Regions from separate parts of the Parabacteroides sp. AT13 genome, predicted to be linked through region 3. Evidence: riboswitches for the same ligand, from Rfam matches in the RefSeq annotation. Region 3 holds a riboswitch; each other region holds the start of a gene.

Region 1 (10,844 bases), on a different contig from region 3:
GGCTGGCCGCCGCCTCGCTCTCGAACTGGCCACCATATTCGATATGGTATCCCTCCGGCAAACGGATATTAGCCTCTACCCGATCCTGTATCTCATTAACCACACTTCGCAAGTCACGTTCCGATACATTGGCGCTAATCACGATCTTACGTTGCACATTCTCACGATTGATCGTATTCGGACCGGTCACCGAACGGATATCGGCCACGTAGCTTAGCGGCACTTTCTGTCCGGCGGCATCGATCATCAGATTGCTAATATCATCCATCGTGGCACGGCTAGCGTCGGAGGTCTTCACGGTCAGGTCGAAGCTCTTGCCATCGTCGTACACCTGACTTACGGCCTCTCCACCCAACATCACATTGATATATTCCTCGAACTCCGGCAGGGGAATGCCATATTTAGCCAGCAACTCACGTTTCGGGGTGATTGTCAACTGCGGACGCTCGATCTGCTGCTCTACCTTCAAGTCCACCAGACCCGGGATCGTTTGGATAGCGGCCTTGATCTGGTTACCGACCGTAAACATCAGGTTCAAGTCCGTACCAAACAATTTGATAGCGATATTCGCCTCCGTGCCGGAAAGCATAGCGTCGATACGATGGGAAATAGGTTGCCCGATCTCTATATTAGCGCCGCTGATCGTAGATAACTTCTTGCGGACATCATTCATCACCTCATCCCGACTACGGTCTTGCAATTCGAAAGGAGCCTCGATCTCGGAAACATTCACGCCCAAGGCATGCTCATCCAATTCCGCACGACCGGTCTTCCGAGCCACAGTCTTTATCTCGGGCACTTGCAACAGCAACGCTTCCGCACGGCGTCCGATCTGGTCCGACTCGTCCAAGGAAATTCCCGGAAGCGAGCTTACGTTGATCGTAAAAGAACCCTCATTGAACGGGGGCAAGAAACTACGTCCCAAATGAAAGAAGATCACCAAGGCGACCACAAACAAAGCGATCGTGGTACCTAGCACCCATTTCTGGTAAGCCAACGCTAACTCCAAAGCCCGTTTATACACCACCTTCAACTTCCGGGCTATCCAAGCCTCACGCAGTTCCTTCATTCCCGTCGCTTTACGGTTCAGCAAATAGCTACAAAGCACCGGGGTCAAGGTAAGCGCCACCACCGTAGAAGCAAACAACGCCACGATAAAAGCGATACCCAGCGGAACCAACATACGGCCTTCCATACCACTCAAGAAGAACAAGGGCACGAAGCTCACCACGATAATCAAGGTAGAGTTCAAGATCGGCATACGTACCTCACGGGAAGCGTCGTAAACCACCTCCAAGGTAGAGCGTTGCTGATCCGGAGGCAAGAGCCGGTTTTCCCGGATTCGTTTATACACGTTCTCCACGTCCACGATAGCGTCATCCACCAAGGAACCGATAGCGATCGCCATACCTCCCAAGCTCATCGTGTTAATCGTCAATCCCATGTAGTGCAATACGATGATAGAGACCAGCAAAGATAACGGCAAGGCTACCAACGAGATCACCGTCGTACGTATATTCATCAAGAACAGGAACAAGACGATCACCACGAAGAAACTACCCTCAAACAAGCTCTTCTTTACATTATTAATAGAGTTATCGATAAAATGACTCTGGCGGAATATATCCGTAGAGACATGTACATCCGCCGGCAAGTTCTTCCGCAAATCGACAACAATCTCGTCCAGCTTCTCCGTCAACTTCTCCGTACTCGTATCCGGCTGTTTGGTCACGGTAATCAGCACGGCTGGCTTTGTCCGCTCGGAAGCGGTTCCCAGCTTCGGGCTTTTACCGCCGATCTTAACCGTAGCGATATCACCCAGCGTAACCGGATACTCATTCACGGTCTTCACCACACCCTGAGCGATCTCTTCCGCCTTCGACGTAGACAATACACCCCGGATGATATACTCATTATCAAACTCATACAATACACCACCATTGGCGTTCCGGTTCATATTCCGACAAACATCCAACACCTCGTTCAACCCTACACCGTAGTGCTTCATACGAGCCGGGTCCAACAAGATCTGGTACTCCTTAATATCGCCACCGATCACGGCCACCTGCGCCACACCGCCCGTAGACAACAAACGGGGACGGATCGTCCAGTCGGCGATCGTACGTAAGTCCAACAAAGACGTGGAATCGGCGGTCAAACCGAGGATCATCATCTCACCCAAGATGGATGACTGCGGGCCTAAGGTCGGTTTACCTACGTTCTCGGGAAGGCTCTCACCCAAGACAGCCAGTTTTTCGGACACGATCTGACGAGCCCGGTAAATATCCGTACCCCAATCGAACTCTACCCAAACCACGGAGAATCCGGTGGTAGACGAGGAACGTACACGCCGCACGTCCATCGCACCGTTCACGGCAGTCTCCACAGGGAATGTCACCAAGCGTTCTACCTCCTCGGGAGCCATACCGTTCGCCTCGGTCATGATCACGACCGTTGGGGCGTTCAAGTCCGGGAACACATCCACGTCCGTATTAAACGCCGTGTACGTACCCCAGATCATCAGCAATAGCGCACAAACCAAGATTACCAACCGGTTGTGCAATGAATAATAAATTATCTTATTTAACATGCAACGTCCCTCCTATTAATGGCTATGGCTATGAGCCGGTATCGCGTTAGAAGCGGAAGACAACTTGATCTGGTAAGCGCCACGGGTCACGACCTCATCGCCCGGTTTCAATCCGGAAAGGATCTGTACCTCCGAGCCGTTATTCGCTCCCAGCGTCACCCATTGCTTCTTATAGCCTTCCTCATCCAGACGGATAAATACCGAATAAATGCCCTGCTCCTCGATAAGGGCGGAGACAGGCACGCTCAAGACATTCTCCATCGGCTTTGTCAACAAAAAGATCTCCACGAAAGAACCGGGGATAACCGCTCCTTTATTATCGAACTCGAAAGTCACCGGTACATAGAAAGAGTTCATATCGGAAGCCTTTCCATACGATAACAACCGTCCACGCAAATCAGACAATTTATAGAGAGCGTTATCATACGGAGTCATGAAATTAGCAGTTTGGATCATGGGAAGATCGTTGTAATACCTCTCAGACACGTCCGCACGCAATACCAAACGATTGTTTTGCGAGATCGTAGCCAAAGGCTGACCTACGGATACATAATCACCCTCTTTCACTTGGATGTTCTTCAAGTAACCGTTCAAGGGAGAGACTACAGACACGCCTTTCGCCGTCTGTTTTCCCGCTATCGCCTCATAAGCGACCTTGGCGTTCTCGTAATTCAAGCGGGCCTGCTCGAAATCCTTGGCGGATACGATCTTATCGCCTACCAAGGCTTGCATACGCTCGTATTCCTTTTTCGCCGTCTCATAAGCGAATTTAGCCTTTGCCGCCACGTCTCCATCAGAGAGGGCGTTGGAAGCGATACTCAACACGGCCTGTCCCTTGCGTACCGCCGTACCATCCACGAATGGCAAGCTACCAAACGAGATCACGCCGGGGACGGTAGCGACGATCACGGACTCCTCCCCTTGCGCCGCCATTACTCGTCCGCTCGTCTTAATCACATCCGTGAAAGGAGCGGGATTAACCGTTACAGTCTGCAAACCAACGGCCTCGGCTAAAGCCTTCTTAAAGACAATCTCGCCGGGATGGGTACCACCGGCCTCATGCTCATGCTCATGGTCATGGCCTTCGTGTTCATGTCCCTCATGATCATGATCGTGAGCCTCTAATTCATGATTATGCTCATCGTGTCCGGCTTGCGACGCATTTCCCGCACAACCGGCAAACAGGTAAGCGCACATCGCACCTACCAAATATATTTTCTTCATTGTGTAAAAAATCTTGATATCGTTAATAATAAATAGATAGGGGCAAGTCTGTCCTCACCCGCTCTCACAAACGAGGTATCAAGACATAGGAGGGGCACGAAGTCCCGAGGCACTCACTATCCAAGCGTCGTGCAGCGACTCAATGTAGGGGGCGTTCTCGTGATCAAGGAGCTGTCCGCAAAACGCCGGTTCAGGTGGATAAATGTAATCAAATAAAACGAGTAACGGCATCAGATGTATATCCACATCTCCATCCATAAAATGAGAAATATGCGTACTGAAATAGGCCAAGTTATGCCCGTCGCAACCGCAATCATGCGTATCTGTGCTTTTATCGCCATGCGCTTGCTCTGCGGTCAAGGATTGATAACAAGGCATCCCGTCCCGGTGATGATGGTGAGGGATAACCACAGAAAGCAACGCCAAGATGCCGGCCATCAGCACCACGTATTGTACAATCCTCTGTTTCATTTTCTCACGCATGGCACAAAGATAAGGATATTTTTCCGTTTTTTACATGAATGTTGTAAGTTTGCGGTAAATAAAAAGATAGATGAAGTTTGGAGTAAATAAAAAGATATTATTATATACCGCCGGTTGCGTATGGATTTTCGCCGGTATCAATATCTTACGCATCGGTATCGTCACATGGTTAAACGATACCCATTATTGGTTATTCAAGATCGGGGAAGCGACCATCGTTTTCTTGCTTTTCTTCAATTTGGTCTTTAAACGGCTTTTCTATAAACATTCCGAACGGATCTCCCGGAAAAACGGGAAACATTGCCCGTTCTCTTTCTTCGACGTGAAAGGTTGGATTATCATGATCTTCATGATCGCTTTCGGGATCACGATCCGTGCGCTCCATTTACTGCCGAATTCTTTCATTTCTGTATTCTATACGGGATTATCCACGGCGTTGATCATAACGGGATTCTTATTCTTGAGACAAGGAAAAACCGTTGGGAATTGAGAATTGAAAATTAAAGATACAACAATCAATAATTCTCAATTCTCAATTCTCAATTTTCAATTCCCAAGCTTTTCGCAGATCAACTCAGCCGCCTTCTTGCCGCTCATCAGCATGCCGCCAAAGATCGGTCCCATACGGAAGCTACCGCTTACGCCGTTAGCGGCCATACCGGAAACGAATAATCCCGGGTAGATCTCCTTCGTGTTCTCCACCGTCGTCTGCTCACCCAGCTCCACATTCAAGGAACGCTCGCCGATCACGCCTCCGGTCGGTGTATTCAATTGGATATCATTCTTACGGGCTACCACACGGGCGATCTCGCAATCATGCCCCGTACCTTCCAAGACAGCCTTTGCCATGATCGTCAACGGATCCACGTGCATCCCCTCACGGATTACCGGAGCCCAGTTCACTACCACACCGGCTACGGCATCGTTATGAAACACCACGTCCTCTACCGAATAGCAGTTAAAGATCGTAGCGCCCGCCTTCGTCGCCTGATAAATCAAAGCGGAAGTGGTATGTACCGAATCCATGATATACGTGCCGTTAGCACCCTCCTTATAACTTACGCCCAATTCCTTGATAATCGGCATAGCCTCTTCCTGCACCACGATATCGTTGAACATCATAGCGCCGCCCCACATACCTCCACCGGGAGCCAGCTTACGATCAAACAACGCCACCTTCTTACCGGCTTTCGCCAAGAAATAAGCGGCCACGATACCGGAAGGTCCCCCTCCCACGATCGCTACATCCACAGACAAGTTGCTCTTCAACTTCTCGAAGTAAGAGTCAATGATTCCACTTGAAACAATCTGTTCCATCTTAATAACTAATTAAAGTTTAAACATCAGGGAGCACATAGAGGTAACGCCCCCTTTATTTCCTAGTTCTACCTTATTTTCCCTTCGCCGGCATTACCCGGATCAGGTTCGATGGGTATAATCTCAGCCCGTATGACTCGGGCACCCCTATGTGAAAAGTCGGGGGCAAATGTACAAAAAATTAGTATATATGTACTCAACAGAGCCATAAAAGGCAAAAAACGCTCAGCCAAACAAAATGTAAAAAGTTTAGTCTTCTTCCGACCAGTCATCAGACCAACCGAATTCTTTATCCCGGAATAATTCAGCTAATCCCGAAATCTGCTTGAACCGAAGTAACTCATTTTTATCCATTCCAATATTACGCATGATCCACTTATCAGACATCCCAGATTTGACCAACTCCGTAACAATCTCCGTCATAAGTTCCAAGTTGTGCATCCCTCGAGCCCTGTTATGGCGAATGGTTGAAGCCATTCGGTTTGAAATATCTTTCTCAATCACCGTTACAGGCAACATTCCTTTCTCACGATCATAAATCCTTTGAGATTGCTTCATAACCAGATAACGATGATAACCATCTACTATCTCATATAAATCATCCTCTTCAAGATAATAACAGACGCAAGGCATCGTATAGCCATCCTCCCAAATGGAAAGTTCCAATAATCGCATTTCCGGTGGTGCCATGATATTAGGGTTATAGCTGTTGGCTACAATTTTTTCTATAGGGACAGCCCTAACACCATATGCCGGACTAACAAAGTTTCCCATGCTTATAAAAATTATATTTGTCCATTACTTCTTTTCTCATATCCCTCTCTCGTTTTGTCTGGGAAAAACCCATATACTTGCATGTATGATCGTTTTTCAAAATACAAACACACATACGTTTGTAAGTAGGGATTTCTTTAAACTCGGGTATATTGATATCATCGATATACTCCATCCGTACTGGTTTCTTATCCGTATGGTAAGCGGTACATTCTTCCACAATGATAGGAATATTAGCCGCCCGTAACTTAGCGATTGTCTCCTCACTGAGGCATCCCCCTTTTTCTCTCCAGAATTTACGGCTGACTCTTAACTTATTCAAATAGTTCTCACGAGTTTCTTCGGGTAAGGTATTTAGGAGAAAATACATATATTTCTCCCAAGAGAACCCGGCTGGGCACTTGATAGCCCTCCATCCCATAGCGGAGGTATTCCCATATATACCGGCAAAGCCAACACCGTTTACACGTCCAACCATCCGCCCCCACATGTCGGGATCGACAACTTTGTAAATGAACAGTGTGGATATCGCTTGGGATATGAATGGGCTCGCCACACGTTGCCGGGACAAAGGCACCCCTGCTTGATAATACAAATCATACAAATGATTATATGGCCAACCGAACTTTCCGTTCGCTATCCAGATATCCTGAGTTTTCCAATCATAAATAGGATATGCGTTATATATAGAATAATTCATTCTGCGAGTCCATTTATAATTAGCTAGTTTTCTGTAATTCTTATCACTATGTATGGCCCGCCACCTATTAAAACTCTCTTGGGTACGGATACCAACAAGGCAACATATACGCCGGCCCATTTTCCGTTGATACAACCAAAAAGGGAACATATTCTGAAAATCATAATCCCACATGTCCTCCTTGAAGAAGTCAAAGTCTTTCGCCCGGAGACATGAATGGGGCATCTCTCGAACCCAGATATCCCGGCACTCCTCGCTCCAAGGTCTCCAATATTGTTGAAACATAGATGTACATGTCTGGACTTTAAAAGGAACACAACAATGATAAATATCAAGGATATCGGAATTAGCGGCATAAACCTTTTCCACATATTCGGTCGTCTGGCTGTATTGAACCTCATAATCCATATGAAATACACCTAGTTTTCGTCCCGGAGCGTATCTACGAATATAATCTACACACAAATTCAACAGTACACCACTATCCTTTCCGCCGGAAAAAGAGACGTATACGTAATCGAAATAATCAAAAATGATCTTCAATCTTTTCTCTGTCGCCTCGTACACATCCATTCTTCGCATCATGACTCTACCTCCGGTAAATAATGCATTTTATCATAATTTTTCCACTCAACACATGTCTGGAACTTTTTTTGTGAGAACACTTTTACATGACGTTTATGCACAACAGCCATAAGTGAAGCTTGAGATGAAAAATCCTTTATGACTTCTTCAAGAAGTTCACTCAATACCGAAGGATCGTCACCACTCACGAAATAATTGTCTATAGAGTAATAGATATGTCCTTTTTTTACAGGCATAAAACCAACAACAGCCGTTTCATGAAAGGCTATATACCAAACGTGGCTACGAGATGTTTTAAAAGGGTAATTGTTATTTTGTCGCAAAATGGCTGGATTCATGACCAAAGGTGCGACAAGTTCATATAACAATTTGTCCGTTCCCTGCAATGTCATAATTTTCATGGTCTGCACTTAATAATATTACCATGCAAATTTAGGCATTATATATAGATACCGTAACCACAAAAACACAAAAATGTAATTTACCCTATTTATATTTAGTCACTCGCTCATCATCGATAACGCCTTTCCAATTCATACCAAAAGCGAAATCATACAGATGGCCCTCGCTGTCCGTATAGCATTTCATATCCCGGGGAACATCCTCGAATTGCTCCTCCACGATACGCATATCTGCCGGCATCTGCAAAGGCAACAAAGCGGAAGGCTCGGCTTTTCCACTGATGATATCCAAGACCGCTTGGTTTTGTACACCGAAGTTCACCAGAATGGCATCCGCCGAACCCTCGAACTCGGACATAATCGTGGGCTTATCCATCTCCAAAGATACGATTACAGGCTTACCTTTCATTTTAGCCTTTGTCTCCAAAACAGAAAGCATATCCTGCTTATTAGCTGTTTTCACGGACTTACCTTTATAAGAACGGTTCGTGAAATTCTCAAACGGATCTCCCCCCGCCAAACTTGGATTACGGGCATAGGTAGCTGTATAATCATTATACTGTAAACTGATAGGCATATAACCGTTTCCTCCTTTCTCACGATCGGATTTATCATACCCCGTACCACTGTTCGGGCTCGTCATAAAGACGATGGCGAAATCCGCCTCATCGGGATTATCAACGACCGTAAGATACCGTGACCGATGCCCTCCACTAAAGCTTGCACATTATTATTCCAGCGAGCCGCCACTTCTGGGCTTTGTACTCTCGTAACCAATACATGACGAACATTATCCTCGGTGAGGAATTTACGCTGCGCATCGGAAAGATCGGATGGCTGGGCTCCACTCTCATCAAAAGATTTGCCATTGTAGGTAGAAGCTCCAAACCCTTTCGAGGCACCGGGGATAGATTGATGGGCGCTATAAAGCATCAATCCGGCGATCTCCTCTGTAGATAACTGCCCGGCCAAATCAACGGCACGTTCCTCGGGGGTAAGACGCCAATCCTCATACGGATCAAGCAACCCGTTCCGATTCAGATCTTTGAAGGCATATCCGTCAACGGCAAGAAGTCTCACCCCCGAATTGGCCGAATATCCTAATACAGCTCCTTCTTGCTGGGTAACGATACGGATAGAATCTTTCTCTACCTCCGTCCACTTCGTGCCCGAACAAGCACAGGTGGAAACTAACAAGGCGCCCAACATACCATAGGTCAGCCGAACAGTAATAAAAGGTTTTCGCATACTTTCTTAGTTTTAATAGGTCAATCTCTATTCAATAATGGTTTCTCAAGAATACGATTTATCCGAAATGAGGCGGACGCTTATTCAATCTGCGCTCGATAAAGCTTTTCATAAATTCCACGGTCTCGTCGATCCCTAATACGGATACATCGATCGAGAAATTATAAGAAGAGGCCATTCCCCATGTCTTATTCGTATAATAATTATAGTAAGCCGCACGGGATTTATCAGTCTTCTCCATCATGTTCTTCGCCTCTTCCACTGTCACACCATGCCTTTCCACGGTCTTTTGGACCCGGCTCTCCACTGAACTATGGATAAAGAAGCTCAAACAAGCCGGATCATCCCGGAGGATATAATCAGCGCAACGCCCTACCAAAACACACGACTCAGTCTCCGCCAATTTACGGATAGCGTCACTCTGTATCTTAAAAAGACCGTCATTAGACAAAATATCATTATAAGGCGTAAACATCCCTCCCATAAAAGAAGAGTACCCCATCGTAAAAGCGTACGATAAACCACTGGAGGCACGTTCGTCCGCCTTCTCGAAAACATCCTCGCATAATCCACTCTCACGGGCCGCCACGGTAATCAGTTCCTTATCATAGTAACCGATACCCAACTCCTTCGCCAAACGTTGTCCGATCTCGCGGCCACCGCTTCCGAACTGGCGGCCTATCGTCAATATGATTTTATTATCCATAGATTTCAAGTTTAATTCAACTATTTACAAACGTACAAAATTATTTTTAAAGCCACGATAATAATATAATAAACACTAAAACAAAAAATAATCAAAGTTTATACTTACATTTGTTTTCGAATAAATTTAGTACACTCAATTTATCATGAATAACATTCATTCCAATACAACATTTCTTAATGAGGCTATAGACAAGAAGACCGATGTAGAAGATGAAAAGACCGACTTGATTTTGGCCAATATGATTGATTTGCGAAAAACGATGTCGGATGTATTGTCACTTCTTCTTGGAGCCAAAGAAAACTCGGTTATTGACCAAGCGCTATTCCGCATCTTACAATTTTTCGATGTGGATCGGGTGTATATCGGAACATTTGACGAACAAACTCATACTGTTGACTTTACGAATGAAGTTACTTGTGATGGCATTATCTCTATGCGAGAGGATTTACTGCGTCAACTCCCGCAAGACGAGATTCCTTGGTGGTACGATAGTATCAAAAAGGGCATGGATATCGTTATTCATGATGTCTCTAAAATGCCGGAAGAGGCGAAGAGTGAGCAGCATCTTCTGATTTTGCAAGAGGTTTCATCCTTATTAGTCATCCCTATTTTCAAGCAAGGCAAACCATCCGGATTTATCGGCTTTGATTCTGTAAAAAAGAAACGGAACTGGAGTGCCTTAGATATAGAGAACTTACATATGTTGGCTGATATCCTTTCCATAGCCATTGAAAGAGGGGAAGTCCAAGGATTAGTAGAACATACGGCTATGCAAGTCATGAAAAGCGAGACGAAGTTTAAGATCATTTTTGA
Region 2 (10,844 bases), on a different contig from region 3:
GCATCCGGTTGTGCCACGGTAATGGCACAAGAAGAACATTGTCAAGAAACAGAAAGCGACGATACGGGAAGAGTCATCTTCCAAGCAGGTGAAGGAGTCGGAACCGTGACCCTTCCGGGACTCGGCTTGAAAGTCGGTGGCCCGGCTATAAACGCCACGCCCCGTAAGATGATCCGGCAAGAGCTGATTCCACTCCTGCCCTCACCCGATTCCGTCGCTATTGTCACGGTCTCGGTTCCCGGTGGCGAGGAGTTGGCGAAACGTACCTTCAATCCGAAACTTGGAATTATCGGGGGAATCTCTATTATCGGGACATCCGGAATCGTGCGTCCTTTCTCATCGGACGCTTTTATCGCCTCGATACGGAAAGAAGCCAGTGTCGCCAAAGCGATAGGTTGCGAGACGTTGGTTATTAATTCCGGGGCGAAGAGTGAACGCTACCTTCGGAGCTTATACGCTCCTTTGCCTCCACAATCATTCGTCCATTACGGGAATTTTATCGGAGAGACGCTAAAGATCGCTGCCGATTTAGGTTTCAAGCAGGTTATCTTAGGCATCATGATCGGCAAGGCGGTGAAACTTGCGGAAGGTTTCCTGGATACACACAGCAAAAAAGTCGTCATGAACAAAGGCTTCCTTCAAGATGTAGCGAAAGAAGCGAAATGCGAGGAGGCGACCGTAGATGCAATCAATCGGATTACGTTGGCCCGTGAATTGTGGGAGCTTCTTACGGAAAAAGATCAAAATCGTTTCTTCCCATTACTTTTACAAAAATGTAAATCGTATTGCGCTCCTATCCTTCCCGACGGCGAACTAACCTTGCTGTTAATATCCGAAGAGGGCAAGGTCTTATACCAATCTTAGCTTTAGAGACGCAGCACGCACGCTACGTCTCTACACCCCCCAGACTGTAATAGCATTTCTTTTTAGCTGTTTATTCTTTTTTATTAGGGATTCTTTAAGAATACATATTAGGAGGATTTCGTACTTTTGCCCTCTAAATATTGATTAAAATAATGTTTAGATATCTTTTAATTTATATGGCCTGCCTTCTATTCGCCTTTTCCGTAAAGGCGCAAGGTATTTCCAATGACACGATTCCGAAAGAAGTGCTGATGCTGGACGGTAAGCCTATGACCGAAAAGCAAATACAACGTTATCATAAACAATTACATAAAGACTCCATACGGGCCAACAAAAGGATCTGGTGGTCTATCCTTGGCGGACCGTCTTACACGCCGGAAGCCTCCTTTGGCGTAGGTGGCGCGGTTTTGGCTAGCTTTCGCTTAAACAAGAATGATACGATATCCCAACGATCGTTTATCCCTGCGGGATTTAACATCACCTTAAACGGGACGTTCGTTTTTGCCGGTGCTGGTACCTTATTCTTGAACGAGAATCGCTTCCGTATTTATATCAGTTACGGTTATCGGAACGAACCTTCGCATTATTTCGGGAAAGGCTATGAGACGATCGAGCAAATCGAGAAGAGCGACTCGACAACGAAATTCCATAAGAGTTCTTTCCAACTATATCCCCGTTTCGTATGGGAAGTTAGGCCTCATTTATATACGGGTCCTCTTTTTGATATTAATTTCAGCAAATCAGATGATATCAACCCGGTGATGGCCGAAGATCCTTATTTCAATAAGTTCAAACGAGATTATGTCAATATCGGTGTCGGCGGCTTGATTCAATACGATACACGAAATGATGTGGCGACCCCAAGTTCCGGTATGTTACTAAGCGCGATCGCCAAGGTGTACGGAAAGTATTTAGGCGGTGCATATAATTATGAGATGTTCGAACTGGAATACCGCCAATTCCAGCAAGTATTTCGTCCTCGTAGCACCTTGGCATGGATCGCCAAGACACAAATCGGTGTGGGGAACGTTCCTTTTACGGAGCTTCCTTCATTTGGTTCCCCTTTCGATCTTCGCGGATATTATTGGGGGAAGTACCGTGACAAGACCATGGCGTATGGGATTCTGGAGTATCGTCATATGTTCGGCAGCGTGGAGAAATATAAGAGCGGTAATTTCTGGGCGAAGTGTGGTTTTGTAGGTTGGGTTGGCACGGGTACGATCGGAAACGCTCCTATCGTAGACTGGAATAAGTGGAAATTCAACTACGGCGTAGGCCTACGTATCCAAATGCAACCCGGCAAGAACTTCCGCCTAGACGTAGGCAAAGACCCGAACCAAAAAGGAATGGCGGTTTATATGAATATGACGGAAGCCTTCTAAAACCAGAAGGCTCCCGTCTACGATCTATGGAAGTATAACCTTGCGTTAAAATTATCGTTTAAAAGCCGGAAATATCTTAATATCGATTTTTTTCACTAAGTTTGCGTCATCGAAGGGGTGCCATACTATATGGGCTGAGATCATACCCTTACTACTTGATGCGGGTAATGCCGCCGTAAGAAAAACGAATGTTAAATGGATAAAAATGAAACGTACCGTTATCCGGTAGCTTTAACGATCGCTGGCTCTGATAGTGGCGGTGGTGCCGGAATACAAGCGGATATTAAGACTTTTTCCTCGCTGGGTGTTTTTGGAGCCTCGGCGATAACGGCTATAACCGCTCAAAACACACAGGGGGTGCGAGGGATCCAAGCGATCTCTCCCGAGATTTTGAGAGGACAAATCGAAGCTATTCTTGAGGACTTCATCGTAGATGCCATAAAAATAGGGATGCTACATAACAAGGATGCCGTAAAGGTTGTATCTGAGACTTTACCTTCCTTCCGACGAACTTCTATCATTTTAGATCCGGTGATGATATCCACGAGCGGAAGTAAATTATTGGAGGATGACGCCATCCGAACCATCATGGATGAGTTGTTCCCTAAAGCGACACTGCTTACTCCGAATATTCCCGAGACGGAATATCTTTCCGGTATAAAAATCAATAACGAGGCGGATATCTTATGTGCCGCCCGGAAATTGCAGGAAAAAGGATGTAACGCTATATTGATCAAAGGGGGGCATATTCCCGGAGTAGAAACGGTGGATCGGTTATTTATCAATGAGAATAATCCGATTTGTCTGGCCTCGCCAACAGTGGAGACCTTCAATACCCATGGAACGGGCTGTACGCTATCGTCCGCCATCGCCGCTTATATGGCACTCGGCCATTCATTGGTGGAAGCCGTACGATTAGCCAAGGAATATATGAATAACGCGCTCGTTCACGGGGCAAATGTATGCATGGGAAAAGGGCACGGACCTGTAAACCACTTCTTCTCACCCTCTGCCCTTCATAAAATCCGATGGAATCATGAATAAGCTGGTCGTAATTACTACACCTTATTTTTTCGCGGATGAAGCTTCTTTGATCGAACTTCTATTCGCGGAAGGAATGTCTCGTTTACATCTACGTAAACCGGATTGTAAACGTGATGAATTGGAGGGCTTATTGGATAAGATCTCTCCGGCTTATTACGACAGGATCGTTCTTCATGATTGGTTTACCTTGGCAGAAGAAAGGGCTTTAGGAGGAATCCATTTGAACAAGAGGAACCCGGAAGCTCCACCTTTATATAAAGGTAGTATAAGTCGTTCTTGCCATAGTCTGGAAGAGATTATCGAGTATAAACCGGTATGCGACTATGTGTTCCTTAGCCCGATCTTTCAGAGTATATCCAAAGAAGGATATGGTAGCGGATTCTCCTTAGATGGATTGCGAAACGCGAAGGGCATCATCGATGATAAGGTGATTGCCTTGGGAGGAATCTGCCCGCGGACAATAACGAAATTAAAAGATATCCCCTTCGGCGGTGTCGCCGTTCTCGGGGCCCTTTGGGGAAACGATCCCTCCCTTCTTGTTGCGGATCAACTCATAAAACAATTCAAACGATTACAAGTATGGCCTTAAATTATTATTTCGGATATGATGAGAATGGAAGAGTCGGTCGGAGAACAACCGGATTACGCCCCCCTTTTGGTGGAAACAATCGCTTGATGTTTATAACGCATCGTACGCCTAAATATACGGAATGCGACGAGGTAAGCATGGCAATCCAAGGAGGGTGCTCATGGATACAGTTGCGCATGAAGGATGGGATTTATGAGGATACCGTACGTACATGTGCCACTATCTGCGCGGAAGAATGTGAGCGAATCGTGGATTTCTGCGTAAACGATGATCTGGAGGCTGCCGTGACATGTGGCGCTACGGCTTGTCATCTGGGTAAGAATGATATGCCCTTGGATATCGCTTGGGAAGTACTGAGAGACAAGTTAGATTCCAATGCCATCTTCTATATCGGGGCTACGGCGAATACTTTTGAGGATATCCGGCTGGCCGTAGAACGAGGCGCCTCGTATATCGGACTAGGGCCGTATCGCTTTACGGGTACCAAGAAGAATTTGAGTCCCATCTTAGGCTTGGATGGTTATCGTAAAATAATCGCTCAATGCAAGGAGGCTGGCATCGATATTCCTATCTTTGCGATAGGTGGTATTACGCTGGAAGACGTAGGCCCTTTGATGGAGACGGGTATAACCGGAATCGCTGTTTCGGGCGCGATTATCAATGCCCCCGATCCCGTGGAGGAAACCCGCCGGTTTATAGAGGAAATCAATAAGTACTAAACTAAATACATATGGCTACTAAAAAGAATATGCGTATTTCCTATCCGTCCTCGGAAAAGATTTATGTCCCGGGCGAGATCAATAAGATCAAGGTTGGTATGCGTAAGATTAAATTGTTGGACACGGTAACCTTGGATGAGCATGGAGAACGAATCTTCAAGAAGAACAATCCGGTAATCGTTTACGATACGAGCGGCCCGTATTCCGACCCCAAGATATCGATTGATATCGCTAAAGGACTTCCTCGTATACGTGAGGAGTGGTACGGTAAGCGTAAGGATGTGGTTCAATTGCCGGAATTGACTTCCGCTTATGGTCGTGAGCGATTGGCGGACGCGACTCTGGATTCCCTGCGTTTCCCCAAGCGATACTTGCCTTTCCGGGCTAAAGAGGGTAAGAATATCACCCAGATGTATTATGCGAAGAAGCGTATTATCACTCCGGAAATGGAGTACGTGGCGATTCGTGAGAACCAGCAAATCGAGGCTTTGGGACTGAAGTCGTATATCACGCCGGAGTTCGTCCGCAAGGAAATCGCCGCCGGTCGCGCGATCATCCCGGCGAATATCAATCACCCGGAAGCCGAGCCGATGATTATCGGTAAGAAGTTCTTGGTAAAGATCAATACCAATATCGGTAACTCCGCTCTTTCCTCCGGTATCGACGAGGAGATCGAGAAGGCGATATGGAGTTGTAAATGGGGCGGCGACACGTTGATGGATCTCTCTACCGGCGATCATATCCATGAGACGCGCGAGTGGATTATCCGTAACTGCCCGGTTCCGATGGGTACGGTTCCTATTTATCAAGCCTTGGAGAAGGTGAATGGTAAGGTAGAGGATCTTTCTTGGGAGATCTATCGGGATACGTTGGTCGAGCAGGCGGAACAGGGCGTGGATTATTTCACGATCCACGCGGGTTTGTTGCGCAAGCATGTGGAGCTGACGGCGACTCGCCTGACGGGGATCGTATCCAGAGGCGGATCGATCATGGCCAAATGGATGCAGCTTCATGACGAGGAAAACTTCCTGTACACGCATTTCGCCGAGATCTGCGAGATACTGAAGGCATACGACGTGGCGGTCTCTATCGGAGACGGGCTTCGTCCCGGTTCTATCTATGACGCGAACGACGCGGCACAATTCGCCGAGCTTCACACGATGGGAGAACTGACGAAAATAGCTTGGGAGCAGTTCGTACAAGTGATTATCGAAGGCCCGGGCCATGTTCCCATGAATAAGATTCATGAGAATATGAAGGAACAACAGTATGCCTGTCATGGAGCGCCGTTCTATACGCTGGGCCCGTTGACGACCGATATCGCTCCTGGATACGATCATATCACGTCGGCTATCGGTGGCGCGCAAATTGCTTGGCATGGGACGGCCATGATCTGCTACGTTACGCCGAAGGAGCATTTGGGATTGCCGAATAAGGAAGACGTGCGTAATGGGGTGGTCGCTTATAAGATAGCGGCGCATGCCGCTGACTTGGCGAAAGGGCATCCCGGCGCTCAAGTACGTGATAACGCGTTGAGCAAGGCACGTTTTGATTTCCGCTGGAAAGACCAGTTCAATTTGTCCTTGGACCCGGAAAGGGCTTTACAGTATTATAAGGAGAGTGCTGTTACGGATGGAGAGTACTGTACGATGTGCGGTCCTAATTTCTGCGCTATGCGGTTAAGTAAGGATTTGCAAGGTTGTAAATAAAATACTGTTTTGAGGGGATGAGACGGGGCATGCCCCGTCTCTACAATTGAGTGATTTGTTTTCCGCATTCGTAGCCTTCCTCATATAGTTCTTCCAGTTTCTTTGTGTCGCTTCCGGTACGGCCGACTTTAATCGGGCTTTGCGGACGGATGACGAAGGCTTTTCCTTCGGCCTCCAGTTGGTCTATGTAATCCAAGACCTCGTTGTACCGCCGGTATCGTAGTCGCAACTGTTCCCGGATCGCCGGGTATTTGTTATAAATAAAGCCGGGAAGGTAAAAATCTTTCTCTTCTTTCCGATAGCCTTTGTTACGGGTAAGGATGATGACGTTCTTGGAGAAGCCGTCGGCGATAGCCCGTCGGATAGGGATGGCATCGCATACGCCTCCGTCGACCATCGGTATCCCGTCTACATACGTAATTGGACAGAGGATCGGTAATGTGCAAGATGCTTTACAAATATCCACCAAACGTTTCTTATCTTTCTTCTCCTCGAAATATTCCGCTTTACCCGTCAAGCAATTGCTCGTGACCATAACGAACCGATCCTTGGACTTGAAATAGGTATCGTAATCCAACGGATAATACAAATCCGGATAGACATAAAACAAGAAATTCAGATCGATATATCCCCTTCCCCGTAAGAAATGACGAAGACCTATGTAATTATATTTCTTCAATAGGTCGATATTGCTAAAACGAGAGCGTCCCCGCTGGCGGGAAGCATACGAGATTCCGTTACTCGCGCCCGCCGATACTCCGATCGTATAAGGAAACCAAATATCATGATCCATAAAATAATCCAATACTCCCACCGTAAATATGGCACGCATTCCGCCACCTTCCAACACCAAACCTGTCTGACTATCTATTTCCATATATATACCTCTGAATTAAAAAAGCCATTGCTGGGTTCCCACCAAGCAATGGCCACAAAAATATAATAAATCAGCGATAAATAATAGTTCCTTTTTAGAATTTACTTGGTCACTTCGTTCACTAAGGGACGGCCTTCCTCGAAATCCTTGATGTTCCGCAAGGTAGTCTCGGCGATATTATGCAGAGCCTCTTTCGTGAAAAACGCCTGATGGGAAGTAACGATCACATTGTTGAACGAGAGCAGACGGGCCAAGACATCATCATCGATAATCTTATCCGATTTATCCTCGTAGAAATAGTCTCCCTCCTCCTCGTAGACATCCAATCCAGCGGCAGATACTTTCTTGGTCTTCAATCCCTCGATCAAGGCGTTGGTATGAATCAGTAACCCGCGTCCCGTATTGATAATCATTACGCCGTCTTTCATCTTGGCGATCGAATCGTCGTTGATCAGATAACGGGTCTGGTCGGTCAACGGGCAATGCAAGGAAATGATATCGGACTCTTTGTATAACTCGTCTAAAGAGACATAGGTGATCCCTTCCTCCTTGGCGAATTTCTCATCCGGATACAGGTCGTTTGCCAATACACGCATCCCCAATCCTTTTAAGATATGAATCAATATCTTGGCGATCTTTCCGGTACCGATAATACCGGCGGTCTTGCCATGCATATCAAATCCCATCAAGCCATTCAAGGAGAAGTTGCCATCTCTCGTACGCCAGTATGCCCGGTGTATCTTACGGTTTAACGATAACATCAAGGCCAACGTATATTCAGCGACCGCATAGGGTGAGTAGGCCGGTACGCGTACGACCGGTAATTTCCCCCTGGCGGCATTCAAATCCACATTATTAAAACCGGCGCAACGAAGCGCCAACAGTTTCACACCATTGGCAACCAAAGCGTTTATTACATCGGCATCGGCCGTGTCGTTCACGAAAATACATACTGCGTCTACCCCTTGGGTTAAGACGACATTATTGATATTCAAATGTCCTTTATAGTAACGAATATCGAACTCATACCGCTCATTGATCTTATCGAAAGAAGCGATGTCGTAGGGTTTAGCACCAAAAAACGCGATCTTATACGCCATATAACTTTAGTTTTTTAATATAACTAAATTAAGTCCTTGATTGTTTATCGAAAAAGAAATCCATTCGTTTAATTATAGTACTTTTGTCCGCTGGGTAACAATATAGATGAGCATGAATCAATCCCATAAAAGATCTTTTATAGCAGTTCTTATTTTTATTGGCTTTCTCTTGTTTATGGCATTTTGGGGCATCGACCTGATCTTAGGGGCGTATGCGGGACATAAATTGAGTAAACTTGCCGAAAGGCATCATCTTGACATACGCTATGATAAGATCCGGTTGATGGGGCTGAGTACCGTACGTATGGAGGGATTGACCGTTATCCCGATTGATGCTGATACGTTGATACATGCGGACAGGCTTCAAGCGAAACTGGAGCTTGGCAGATTATTGCTACTTACCCCTTCCATAGAGAGTGTACAAGCGGATAATTTGCATATTCATTTTATTAAGAAGGGAGAGAGAGCTAATTTTGATTTCCTTTATAAACCATCGAATCACCCAGGTGAGCCAGAGGAAACAGCTGTAGATGATAAGGAACGGGATTACGCGCGCAAGGCTGAACGCTCCCTTAGTCTCCTTTTCAATTTATTGCCCGGAAATGCCTTGGTACATGATTTATGTGTTTCTTATAGTAATAAAGGAGATGAACTAATACTAGAGATACCCGAACTCAATCTTGCTAACAATCAATTCTCTACGCATATAAATAGCACGGAGAACGGAGTTCGTAGCGAATGGATTTGCGAAGGCTCTCTCTCTGATAAGGAGCGACTCGTGAAAGCCCGTCTCTACGCCGACGAGCATACGAAGATTCCTCTTCCTTTTCTGGAATATCGTTGGGGGGCATCAGTACGTTTGGACACCTTGGCCTTCGAGCTTAAGGGACCTAAAATAGAAGAAGACATACAATCCTTACTCGGAAGCGCCTATGTGAGCGGGCTTACCATCCACCAAGAGCGTATATCTCCGGACACGGTCTTACTGGATAAAGGCTCTATACACTTCCGGACAAACATCGGTAAGAACTATATCGAATTAGATAGCGTCAGTGATATCCGGTTTAATCATCTGGATTTCCATCCTTATCTGAAGATCGTTAAAGATACCAGTTGGCAAATCACGGCCTCTGTGAATAAAAGGGATTTCCCTGCGGATCAACTGTTCTCCTCCCTGCCTAAAGGCTTATTCTACAATCTGGAAGGCCTGAGAACAGAAGGTACCCTCTCCTATCATTTTCGATTGGATCTGGATTTCGGACAGGTAGACAGCTTGATCTTGGAATCTACTTTGAAAGCGAAGGACTTCCAGATCCTTGCCTATGGGAATACGGATTTGCGGAAGATGAATGAGCCATTTGAATATACTGTCTATGAGCAAGGCGAGCCGGTACGCTCTTTCGAGATCGGTCCGGCGAATCCCTCTTTCCGCCCGTTCAACGCCGTATCCCGTTATCTTCCTTTAGCGATCATGCAGAGTGAGGATGCCGGCTTCTTTTATCACAACGGTTTTATTCCAAGCGCTATCCGGGAATCGTTGATACAGGATATCAAGGAACGACGTTTCGCCCGTGGCGGCAGTACGCTCAGCATGCAATTGGTGAAGAATGTATTCTTGAGCCGTAATAAGACGATCGCCCGCAAACTGGAGGAAATGTTAATCGTATGGCTGATCGAGAGCGATCATCTGACCTCTAAAGAGCGGATGTTTGAGGTTTATCTGAACATCGCCGAATGGGGTCCCATGATTTATGGAGCCGCCGAGGCCTCACGCTATTATTTTGCGAAGGAACCTTCCCAATTAAATCTTGCCGAGTGCATTTTTATGGCCAGTATTATCCCCAAGCCCAAACAGGTCCGCTATTGCTTCGACGGGTTGCGGTTGAAGCCGTATTATGAGGATTTTTACAGGGTAATACTGGATCGCTTGGTAGATCGCGGACTTATATCTTCGGAAGAGGCGGTAGGGGTAACGCCGGAGTCTGTTGAAATAACAGGTCCGGCTAAAGAATACCTGACGGCTACCCAAAGTCGATCTCCACGTTCGTCCCAACCCCTAGATCAGAAATAATATTCACCTTCGCCCCATAGGTGCTCAATATGCGTAGCGAGAGGCTTAGCCCGACACCATGCCCGGCGTATTCCCGGGTATTGCTCGCCCTGTAAAAGGGTTGGAAGATTCGTTTCAATTCCTCGGGAGGAATGCCGATACCTCGGTCGGATATGGTCAAGACACTGCCTCGAAGCCGCATCTCTACCGGTTTATCGTCCGAATACTTACAGGCGTTGCTCAAGATATTCTTGATCGCTATCTTCAATAAATAGGGATTGGCACTGATCATATAAGAGAAATTATCCGGGGAGAACGAGATCCGGGCCGAGGAGAACTGCATCAAGAAGTCCGCTAGGAAGATCGTCTCCATCGCACTTTTCTGGATCTCCTTATCCCCGTGCGACAGGAACAGCAGGTGTTTGATCAATTGTATGATACGGCTCGTCTCCGTGGCGATACGTCTTAATGCCGCTTGGTATTCCTCCGGGGAGCGCTCTTTCAGCAGGC
Region 3 (10,844 bases):
CTGAAAAACGCCCTTTCATTCTAGCGAAATTGGTTCATCGTAATTCATATTTAGTGGCTTGTTTGGGGGATTTTAAGGGGTTAGAACCGGGGTGTAACAGGGTTATGATGCCCAACGGCACTATCGGTGTTGCCCAACGCGACCTGTCGCATAGCCTTTCGCCGCCTATCATGTCCTAAAAGGGGCTTTTTCCCGCGAAAAACGTTACTTATAGCGATCGCCTTTCCCCTATTTTGCCCTTCTCGTAAAAAGGATGTGTCACGATACACGTCTCATTGCGATCAAAAAGACCGGATCGTACCGGTTTGGCTGACGGGAAGATCTTTGGCTATAACCATGTCATGAATGGTTTATTTTATCGGGATAAGGTTGTTTATCCGGGAAATAGTCTTTACCTTTACGGTATAGATACGTTTTCAAGTATTAATCAATCAAAACCCATACGAACTATGGAACACTACGTGAATATCATGCTGGATAGCGGCTTCAAGGCCGTTTTCGGAGACAAGCAAGTGATGCTGGATTTCATCAACGCCGCCTTGCATGGCGAACGTGAGGTGACCGACCTCACTTATATGGACAAGGAGATCTCCCCTGAATTATCGGATGGACGTACCGTGATCTTCGACCTTCTTTGCGAGGATACGGACGGAGGCAAATTTATAGTGGAAATGCAGAATTGCCCCCAGAATTACTTCTTCAACCGCGGTTTTTATTACATTTGCCGTATGATCTCCCGTCAAGTCGAGAGAGGTCCGGAGTGGAAATACGACCTGCTTCCGGTGTATGGCATCTGTCCCCATTGAAAGAGAAAGAGGCCCACTTCCGCCACCTGCAGGACGTGGCTAACCTGGGTTCCCTCACCCCGCAGGAGCGTGCCGTCTACGACGAGAACCTGAAGATCTATCGGGATTGGCGGGCTACGATGGAATACGCGGTGGAGAATGCGGAGGCGAGAGGCGCACGTCTAGCGCTCTTAGGTACGGCTAGCAACTTGAGGAAAGCCGGCGTGGATTCGTTTGTGATCGCCCAATCTACAGGGCTTTCCTTGGAGGAGGTAAACGATCTGGAGAATCTCATTCGCGAGGAAGAGATTAAGAGTTAGATGTGGATGATACGGATTGATGATGCTAATAAAATCCGAGTCTGATAAATGTGGTATCACTGGTAAGGGGACAGGCTTACACAAGTCTGCCCCCTTACTGTCTTTATAAAGTATCGGTGTTCCTATCACCTTCTCGGAAATGAATAGGTGTTCTTATCAATCAAGGATAGTTGGTAGGTTTACCCTTTAAAGTTGAAACTCACACCTATCGTGCTAAGAAATGTTATAATCTATTTTTGTGATGCAAATTAAAAGTGAAAGGGATGAATAGGAGAGAACTTATAAAAACATTGGCCGATAAATTGTCGATAACCCGAGTGGAGGCGATGCGGTTTGCGCAAGCTTGGGAAGAGGTTACGACAGAGGCTTTGGAAAATGATGGTTCTTTGATGCTATTGGGGTTTGGAACGTTCTCCGCTTGGGAACAAACCGAACGGATCGGTAGAAATCCTAAGAATGGGGTGGCTTACATGATAAGAGCTCGCAAGAGCGTGAAGTTTAAGCCCGGTAAATTATTACTTAAACAGTTGAATGTGAGCTCGTCGAAGTGAAGGCATTCATGAATGTATAATAAAAACGAAAAAATATTCGATATGAAGAGAATTCTTTTCCTAGTCCTGCTCTTGGTAGCTACGACAGGCGTTTACGGCCAGAAGTTCGCGGTGAAGTCGAACTTGCTCTATGATGCGACAGCTACGATTAACTTGGGCGTAGAGGTTGGCTTGGCGAAAAAGTGGTCGCTGGATCTGTCCGGCAACTATAATGGGTGGAAGTATGGCGACGAGGCCCGTATGAAACATTGGCTGGTGCAACCGGAAGCCCGTTATTGGTTGTGTGAGAAGTTCAACGGACATTTCTTCGGCTTACATGCGCACTATGCGGATTACAATGTTGGAGGTTTGAAGTTCTTGAGCAAGAATATGGAGAATCATCGGTATCAAGGTAATTTGTATGGAGCCGGACTTTCTTATGGTTATCAATGGTTGTTGAGCGACCGGTGGAGCATGGAAGCCGTGCTGGGTATCGGCTGGGCGCATCTGGATTACGATAAGTATCCATGCGCTACTTGTGGTACGATATTGAAGAGCGAGACGAAAGATTATTTCGGGGTTACGAAGGCGGCTATTTCTATTATTTACTTTATTAAATGACCCAAGCGATGAATAAAAAGATAAATACATATATGATGGCGGCTATGATGGCCGTCGTGTCTCCGGCGATCATGGGACAGACTGCCTCGGATGGGGTTAAAGTGATTTGTAACGACGTGGTGCAGAAGGGTGACTCGATATATATCGATGCCGTGGTGACAGTAAGTGGTGATGCGGTGAAATCCCGTAGCTATTTGGAACTGACCCCCGTCTTGGAATCGGCATCGCAAAAGGAGGGGCTTCCTTCTATTTTGGTGAACGGACGTATCCGCCAGAAAGTATATAACCGTGAGGTCGCTTTGGATAATTTGAACGACGTACCTCATTATACCATATTGAAAGCCGGTAAGGAAGATCAAGTGGTAAGTTATAAAACCGCCGTGCCTTTTGAGGATTGGATGAAAGACGCACGTGTCGTGTTAGACCCGAATCTATGCGGTTGCGGTAAGGAAGAGGCCGGTAGTCCGTTATTGATCGCGGATAAGATTCGCCGCCGTCCGGATAAGCGCTATGAGGTTCAGCCTACATTCTCTTATATCACGCCGATGGCGGAGACGGAGAAGCATCGTGCGGAAGTCGGTACGGCTTTCTTGGACTTCCAAGTGGATAAATATCAGATTCTTCCGGATTTCCGGAATAATGCGGTGGAGTTGGCGAAGATCAATAATACGATCCGTACCGTTACAGAGGATAAGAACGTGAAACCGACAGGTATCGTACTGAAAGGATATGCCTCACCGGAAGGCTCTTACGCTAGTAATAAGAAATTGGCGGATAATCGAGTCAAAGCGTTACGTGACTATATCCGCCAAAAGAATGACTTCAAGGCTGATTTCTTCACGATGAGCTCGGAACCGGAAGACTGGGCCGGTTTTAAGGAAAAGGTAGAGGCCGATCCGAATGTACCGAATCGTAGCGAGGTATTGGCGATTATCGATAGCTCGGATGATCCGGATCGCAAGGAGGCTAAGTTGCGTGCCTTGGGGGGGGGCGCCGCTTTCCGTTATGTATTGAAAGATATTTTCCCTTCGTTACGTCGCTCGGAATATAAGATTGATTATACGGTACGCGAGTTTACGGTGGATGAGGGGCGTGAGATCATCAAGACCCGTCCGCAACAGCTAAGTTTAGGGGAGATGTTCGCGGTGGCTAACAGCTATGAGATCGGTAGTGACGAATATAATAATGTATTTGATATCGCTGTCCGTATGTTCCCGAATGATCCGGTAGCGAATCTTAACGCTGCGAATATCGCTATGGGCAAGGGTGATTATGCTTCCGCTAAGAACTATTTGGCGAAAGCGGGGAACGCCCCAGAGGCGGTTCACGCAAAAGGAGTGTTAAGTATGTTGACCGGTGATTTGGCAGAAGCGGAATCTCTATTGAAGCAGGCTCAGGATATGGGCGTAAAGGCCGCAGCTATAAATTTAGAGGAATTACGCAAGAAAATAGAGGATAATGCGGTATTTGATAGTTTCAACGCTGTAAAATGATAGCTATTCCTCCCTACGTATAGGGCAGAAGGCACTTAATTTGTAAATGTCATGAAGACAAATATTAATAATAATTTCTTTTATATGGAACAAGCATCAGATGTAGTAGAGTTGGTTCTGCCTCATGAGGTAGATAATCCAAACAATGTCTATCTGTATCTGGAAGGAGATGCTTGGTGCGCATACGAACGTTCAGCCTACTATCTGACTCAGATGGAGGTACCGGTTGTATTAAAGAAAGAAGTAATCCACGATGACTATGACGTGGTCTTACTGAAAGCTTTTTTCGCCGTGAATGATATGTATTTGCCGCTTTCTCCCACGGCTGTGCTGAAGTTGGTTGCCGACGATAAGCTACAGTTCCAGATAAGGGATAGGGTAGAAGGTTTTTCCGAATGGAAAGAGAATGAGTTAAAAAAATTATCTGCTTGATAAGGAAGCGAACGCTTCTTATTTAAGCATGTAAAGTTGAGGGGTGTAAGGGTCCTGGAAAGTAGTGATACTTTTCAGGACTATTCTTTTGTATGGGATGCCTCCCTGTAAATGATTACCCGGCAATCCGGGGAGAGAGTGACAGTGAATTGGTCTCCCAAAGCCTCGTTGAGAGTTCCTTGCCACCATGAGGTGAGCTTTCGTCGGCGAATGGGCCAACGGAGTCCTTCCGTACTAATCTCCCCTTCGGGATAAAGAACGAAAATGGAGATTTGTTGTCCCGGATAAGAAGCGAAGGTTGTTGTTTCTAAGATAGGAGTGAAAAGGCCATAGTCGGATAACATCTCCACCCGCTTGAATAAGTGGGCATAGTCCATAAGAAGGGATATATTTCCCAATGTATGATCCTCACGCAATCCGGTAGCTCCTAATATGAGAACTTCTCGATAGCCTTGGGTATGGGCGAAACGGACGGATTTGGTGAGGTCGTTGATCTCTTGGTCCTCTACATGATGGATTCGGTCTGCGTAGCGTTCGCGCAGGCCGGCGGGTATGCTGTCCAAGTCTCCTACGATAGCGTCCGGATGAATACCCTTTTCATAAAGTGTCTTTACGGCTCCATCACAAGCGATAATCGTTTTCGCTTCCTTTAATAATCTCAAGGGTAACTCAGCGGAAGGAAATCTCCCATTCGCTACGATCACACATCCTCCTTCCAGACTTTCCATATTATCTCCCATAATTCAAAATTCATAATTCAAAACTCTTCCCCTTTCTTCCGCCAATTGTAATAGCCTACTATGGCTAGTGTCGCATAGCAAAAATAGAGTAGCATCGTCGGATACAAGCCCCGAAGGTAATAAAGATATACGGAAACGAGGTTTACGATTACCCAAAAAATCCAATGCTCGATAATTCGCCTTGCCAGCATCCAAGTAGCGACAATGCCTACCGACGTGGTGAACGCATCGCCTACGGGGATGGGAGAGTCCGTGAATTGATGAAGGAGATACCATAAGATGGCGAATACAACGGCCAATGTTCCGATAATCCCCACGAAAAGCGGAAGGCTCAGATGGGTGTATAGGATACGGTCGGAGGGAAGACTGTCGTTTTCCGTGTGTGTCTCATGTTTCTTCCGGGTCCATTGATAGAAACCGTATATGCTGATTCCTACGTAATAGGTTTGCAATCCCATGTCCGCATAGATCTTAGCGGACAGGAAGACAAATACATACACGAGGGAGGTGAGGAATCCCACCACCCACATGGCCTTATGTTGTTTAATCTCTAGAAAGAGATAGAGTAGACCGGTTATTACTCCGAAGTATTCTAGCCAAACCATTTTAGTAATTGAAAATTAAGTTAGAATTTGAAGGTGATCCTGGCCATGGCGTTCGTGCCGGCTTGGGTGAAATAACCGTCATCCTTTTTACGTGTGCCGTTTTCGATATACGAGTATACCCATGCGTTGGTCTCGTACTTCTCGTTGAAGAGGTTGTTGATAGTCACGTCTAGGGTTATTTCTTTCATGAACTTAGGCTGGAAGGCGTAACCGATACGTAGGCTATTGATAAAGTAGGGATCGATGGAACGATCCTTGCTGCTTGAATTGTCTATGTATTGGCGGCCTACTACTTGCGAGTTGAAACTAGCGATAAATCCTTTGTAAGCGAAATCGAACATGCTGTTTGCGATTAGGTCTGGGGAGAAAGCGATATTCGTTGTACCTAGATCGTTGATCTCTTGTACTCCGGTATCCCAGTTATCCACGTATTCCACGAAATGCTTGATTTTATTTTGGCTGAGGGTTACGTTCGCGTTCCAATTCAGCCAAGAGGTGATTTGTACACCTCCGGTAAGCTCGATGCCCATTCGGTAGCTATCCTTTATATTGGAAGTGAGGGCCTCACCGATCTCGCTGATCTTGCCGGTCAGGATTAATTGGTTGTTGTAATCCATGAAATAGAGATTGGCTCCAACCCGGAAACGGTTGTTACCAAAACTATAACCGGCCTCGTAATCATATAAGGTCTCGTGGGTAGGACGTTCTTCGGGGCCTGCCTCCGTGAAATTGTCACGGTTCGGTTCCCGATTTGCGACGGAGAAAGAGACGAATGCGTTATGGCCGTTATTATGGAAGTTTATACCGGCTTTCGGGTTGAAGAAGTTCCAGTTCTTATGAATGTCCAGCTCTTCCTCGGCTTTGTCATCGTTTCCCTTAATGGTGTAATGGATCCCACGGTATTGTAAGTCCAGATAGCCGGTGAAAAGAGGGGAAAGACGTTGGGTCAATTTTGCGTATGCGTTGTAGTCTAATTTCTTACCGGTATTGCGGTAATATTCGTAATCCGGTTGTGGCAAGACGTTTGCGCTTTTGGTCCACATTACCCGGCCAAAATGGTCGCCTACATAGTTGTTGACGGCGGTTCCCAGCGTAAGGCGGGTATTGTCACGTTGATAGTTCGCGCTATAAACGGTCCCATAGAAATAATTGTCGAGCCATTTACGGCGCACGAGGTCGGTCTTTTTTACGGTATTACCCTCCGGATCGATATATTCCGGTAGCTTATAACTGCTGAATTTGGCTTTCGATTTATAATCCTCGTAATATCCGTTACCATCGGTGTAATGAAGGGTCAGGTTCATATTCCAGAAATCTCCGATACGCTGGCTGGCCATTAAATGGTAGTTGTGTTGCCAATAATTATCCGTCTGATTGTTATAAAACTTCTTCACTCCATCTTCCTCATATTCTCCGCATGGATTATAGCTACGATCTGTGTCAAGTAAATAAGACGGAACACCGTTCCATGCTTGATAGGTCTTCTCGCTGTTCCCGAAGGCTTGGAATTTAATCAATGTATTATCGGCATAGAAAGCGGCGGAGGCATAGTAAGAGCTCATACGGGCGGAGGCACGATCGATAAAGCCGTCGCTACGGATATTGGAGTAGCGGGCGTCGAAAGCGAAATGATCGTAAAGTAATCCGGTACCGCCTTTTACCGTATGCTTCAGCGTACCGAAAGAACCTGCTGATACGGAATATTCGCCGTAAGGCTTTAAGGACGGTTTCTCGGTTTGCATGGCGACCGTAGCGCCAAAAGCCGCGGCTCCGTTCGTAGAGGTTCCGGCACCTCGTTGGATCTGGATCGATTCTACCGAGGAGGCTATATCGGCCATATTAGCCCAGAATACGGTATGAGACTCGGAGTCATTAACCGGTACGCCATTGATCGTGATATTGATACGGTTCGCGTCTGTCCCCCGGATACGAAAACCGGAGTAACCTATACCTGTTCCGGCATCCGAGGTCATGATAACAGACGGGGATTGGGAGATAAGGAATGGGATACCTTGCCCGTTGTTCCGGCTGCTTAGCTCTTGTTTGGAGATGTCGCTATAAGCTACCGGGGTTTCTTTCCCGACTTTGGTAGCGGTAATAACTACTTCATCCAAAGATACGTCTTTTGAGATTTTCAAGGAGTCGACCGGACTGGGCATTTGTGCCTTGACGGTTGTAGCCAGTAAGGAGCCGGCCAAGATAACCAATACATTTTTCATCTTTTCATCTTTTTGCTTTAAAACTAAATAGATGAATAGAAAGGATCGGAGAAGCATGAATCCCTACGACAGCATTACCTGTACAGGTTCTATGGGTATGATCTCAGCCCGCTCCTTTCGTGAAGGATTTTGCGAGCACCCCTTCGTATTCGGCAGCAAAGATAGGCATAAAAGTGTTAATAAATATTACTGTCAATAGTAAATCGGATTTCTATAGATATTAATTCTGATTACTATGGATAGTAATCCGGTTTGTGTCGTATTAATTTTTTCTGTAAAAAGATGAGGATATTTTGAGAACTCATTGATTTTTTGTATATTTGCGGGCGATTAAGTGAAGTTGAGGAGGGGGCGGGTAGTCCCCTTCTTTTGTTCTTAACAGATATGTGTATGATAGAAAAGAAAGTGGTAAGCCAATTAATAGAGGAAAAACTAGCCTCTTCAAGCAATTATTTAGTAGACGTGGTGATTAAACCGGGAAACCTGATAGTCGTTGAAATTGATAACGATGAAGCGGTAAGCATTGATGATTGCGCTGAGTTGAGCCGGTATTTGGAGGAGCATCTGGATCGTGACGTCGAGGATTATGAGCTGGAGGTTGGCTCCGCCGGCATTACTTCTCCTTTCAAGGTACTTCGCCAATACGTCAAGAACATCGGAAACGAGGTGGAGATGCTGTTGAAAAACGGCTCGAAGCTGACCGGTGTGTTGAAATCTGCCGACGAGAACGGTGTGGTTGTCTCTGTCGAGAAGAAGGTGAAACCGGAAGGCGCTAAGCGGAAGGTGACTGTGGTGGAGGATGAGTCGTATACATTTGATGAAATAAAATATACAAAATACTTAATAAGATTCAAGTAAGATTATGGCCAAGAAAGAGGAAACAATCAGTATGATTGACACCCTTGCGGAGTTCAAGGAGTTGAAGAATATCGATAAAGATACGATGATTAGCGTTTTGGAAGATTCGTTCCGTAACGTGATCGCCAAGATGTTTGGCACGGATGAGAACTATGACGTGATTATCAACCCTGAGAAAGGTGATTTCGAGATCTGGAGAAACCGTACGGTTGTGGCTGATGATGAATTGGAGGATGAGAACTTGCAGCTTACGTTGACGGAGGCCCGTAAAATCGATGCCGACTGTGAGGTGGGCGAGGAAGTGACCGACGAGGTGCATTTTGCAGACTTCGGACGCCGTGCGATCTTAAACTTGCGCCAAACTTTGGCTTCAAAGATACTTGAATTGCAGAAAGACAGCTTGTACGCTAAGTATAAGGATAAAATAGGCCACATCATCGCCGCTGAGGTTTATCAGGTGTGGAAGAAAGAAATCCTGTTGCTGGATGACGATGGTAATGAGTTGCTACTGCCGAAATCCGAGCAAATCCCGACCGATTTCTATCGTAAGGGAGAGACCGTACGTGCGATCGTTCAACGTGTGGATAACTATAATAACAACCCGAAGATCCTTCTTTCCCGTACGGATAAGGTCTTCTTGCAACGGTTGTTTGAGTTGGAGGTTCCGGAGATTAATGACGGCTTGATTACGATCAAGGCGATCGCCCGCATCCCGGGAGAGCGTGCCAAGGTGGCTGTCGAGTCATACGATGACCGTATTGATCCGGTAGGCGCTTGCGTAGGTATGAAAGGCTCTCGTATCCACGGAATCGTTCGCGAGTTGAGAAACGAGAACATTGATGTGATTAATTACACCTCAAATCTCTCTTTGTTTATCCAGCGTGCCTTAAGCCCGGCTAAGATCTCTTCTATCCGTGTGAATGAGGAGGAAAAGAAAGCTGAGGTTTATCTACGTCCGGAGGAGGTTTCTTTAGCGATCGGTAAGGGCGGTCTGAATATTAAGTTGGCTTGTATGTTGACTGAGTATACGATTGACGTATTCCGTGATATCGAAGGAGCGGACGAGGAGGATATCTACTTGGATGAGTTCTCCGACGAGATCGACAGCTGGGTGATCGACGCACTGAAGAATATAGGATGCTATACGGCGAAGAGTGTCCTTGCTATGGACCGCAATGAGATTATTGAACGTGCCGATCTGGAAGAGCAGACCGTGGACGATCTTTTAGCTATCTTATCTGCGGAATTTGAAGATGAAGGTAACGAATAAGTATTACGACAAAGTTAGATATGCCTATAAAATTAATTCAAGTACAGAGAAAATTGAACGTGGGAATCAACACGGTGGTTGAGTTCCTGCACCGGAATGGGTTCTCGGTTGAGGATAATCCCAACACGAGGATCAGTGATGAACAGTATGCTTTGCTCGTAAAAGAGTTTGGAAAGGATCTGCCAGAGAAAGATCGTAATTTTGCGGCGGATCGTGTGCGGAAAGAGGTTCCTTCTGTGAAAGAAGAGAAGACCGCGGAAATAAAGACAGTGATACCGGAAGAATTCAGACCTAAGATCGTAATGAAGGGTCATATCGATTTGGATGGTGGACAACATAAAAAACAGCAGGAAGAGCCGAAGGCTAAAGAGGAGCCTAAGGTGAAAGAAGAGCCTAAGGTAAAGGAAGAGCCGAAAGTGAAGGAAGCGCCTGCCGCTCCCGCTGCTCAAGCTCCTGTTAAACCCGCGCAGCCTGCGCAGGCTCCCACGGAGAAAAAAGAAGAAAAAGTTATAGTAGTGGAAGTGGAAAAAGAAAAAACCGTAGAGAAGCAACCGGTTGTTGCGGAACCTAAGGTGGAAAGTGTGAAACCGGAACAGGAAGTAGAGAAGACCGAGGAAAAGGATGATAATCTTTTCCGTTTGAACTCGGTTAAATTGGAGTCAAAGATCAAGGTAACCGGTAAGATTGACTTGGATGCGCTTAACCAATCGACTCGTCCGAAAAAGAAAACGAAGGAGGAGAAGCGGAAAGAGCGTGATGAGAAGCAAAAGTTTAATAACAATCGGCCGGGTAATAATAGCAACGGTCCGGGCGCTCCTCATAAGAGTCCGAATTCGCCGACTTTGATTAAACCGAACGCTCCTGCTAAACCGGGTGAGGAAGGTGACGCTAAGAAGAAGCGTAAACGTATCAAGAAAGATCGGGTAGACGTGAATAATACGCCGGGTACGAATTATCCGCGCCCGAATCGT

What was found. A riboswitch is a leader RNA that binds a small molecule or an ion and turns the genes downstream of it on or off. The one in region 3 is predicted to bind thiamine pyrophosphate.
Region 1: it holds a riboswitch for thiamine pyrophosphate, as region 3 does, so the genes downstream of both, CI959_RS19760 (sulfide-dependent adenosine diphosphate thiazole synthase) here and CI959_RS05130 (TonB-dependent receptor) in region 3, are expected to answer to the same signal.
Region 2: it holds a riboswitch for thiamine pyrophosphate, as region 3 does, so the genes downstream of both, thiD (bifunctional hydroxymethylpyrimidine kinase/phosphomethylpyrimidine kinase) here and CI959_RS05130 (TonB-dependent receptor) in region 3, are expected to answer to the same signal.

Annotation. Positions count from the first base shown of each region.
Region 1 is NZ_NQMH01000002.1:1,291,146-1,301,989, forward strand. It holds gene CI959_RS19740 (efflux RND transporter permease subunit) at 1-2,590, opposite strand, end outside; gene CI959_RS19745 (efflux RND transporter periplasmic adaptor subunit) at 2,606-3,814, opposite strand; gene CI959_RS19750 (DUF6769 family protein) at 3,893-4,297, opposite strand; gene CI959_RS19755 (hypothetical protein) at 4,368-4,787, shown strand; gene CI959_RS19760 (sulfide-dependent adenosine diphosphate thiazole synthase) at 4,844-5,614, opposite strand; TPP riboswitch at 5,677-5,773, opposite strand; gene CI959_RS19765 (ParB/RepB/Spo0J family partition protein) at 5,864-6,388, opposite strand; gene CI959_RS19770 (DUF3440 domain-containing protein) at 6,372-7,673, opposite strand; gene CI959_RS19775 (hypothetical protein) at 7,670-8,074, opposite strand; gene CI959_RS21690 (glycoside hydrolase family 3 C-terminal domain-containing protein) at 8,160-8,717, opposite strand; gene CI959_RS21955 (hypothetical protein) at 8,714-9,322, opposite strand; gene CI959_RS19790 (AAA family ATPase) at 9,381-10,028, opposite strand; gene CI959_RS19795 (ATP-binding protein) at 10,174-10,844, shown strand, end outside.
Region 2 is NZ_NQMH01000002.1:789,935-800,778, forward strand. It holds gene cbiD (cobalt-precorrin-5B (C(1))-methyltransferase CbiD) at 1-864, shown strand, start outside; gene CI959_RS17675 (BamA/TamA family outer membrane protein) at 1,017-2,246, shown strand; TPP riboswitch at 2,350-2,447, shown strand; gene thiD (bifunctional hydroxymethylpyrimidine kinase/phosphomethylpyrimidine kinase) at 2,442-3,290, shown strand; gene CI959_RS17685 (thiamine phosphate synthase) at 3,283-3,879, shown strand; gene CI959_RS17690 (thiamine phosphate synthase) at 3,870-4,598, shown strand; gene thiC (phosphomethylpyrimidine synthase ThiC) at 4,610-6,307, shown strand; gene CI959_RS17700 (patatin family protein) at 6,348-7,184, opposite strand; gene CI959_RS17705 (2-hydroxyacid dehydrogenase) at 7,286-8,284, opposite strand; gene CI959_RS17710 (biosynthetic peptidoglycan transglycosylase) at 8,397-10,355, shown strand; gene CI959_RS17715 (HAMP domain-containing sensor histidine kinase) at 10,306-10,844, opposite strand, start outside.
Region 3 is NZ_NQMH01000001.1:1,099,847-1,110,690, reverse strand. It holds gene CI959_RS22090 (PD-(D/E)XK nuclease family transposase) at 276-806, shown strand; gene CI959_RS22085 (hypothetical protein) at 761-1,105, shown strand; gene CI959_RS05160 (HU family DNA-binding protein) at 1,369-1,656, shown strand; gene CI959_RS05155 (DUF3575 domain-containing protein) at 1,699-2,256, shown strand; gene CI959_RS05150 (DUF3868 domain-containing protein) at 2,265-3,749, shown strand; gene CI959_RS05145 (hypothetical protein) at 3,801-4,181, shown strand; gene CI959_RS05140 (thiamine diphosphokinase) at 4,262-4,921, opposite strand; gene pnuC (nicotinamide riboside transporter PnuC) at 4,939-5,526, opposite strand; gene CI959_RS05130 (TonB-dependent receptor) at 5,547-7,745, opposite strand; TPP riboswitch at 7,788-7,898, opposite strand; gene rimP (ribosome assembly cofactor RimP) at 8,136-8,603, shown strand; gene nusA (transcription termination factor NusA) at 8,608-9,873, shown strand; gene infB (translation initiation factor IF-2) at 9,894-10,844, shown strand, end outside.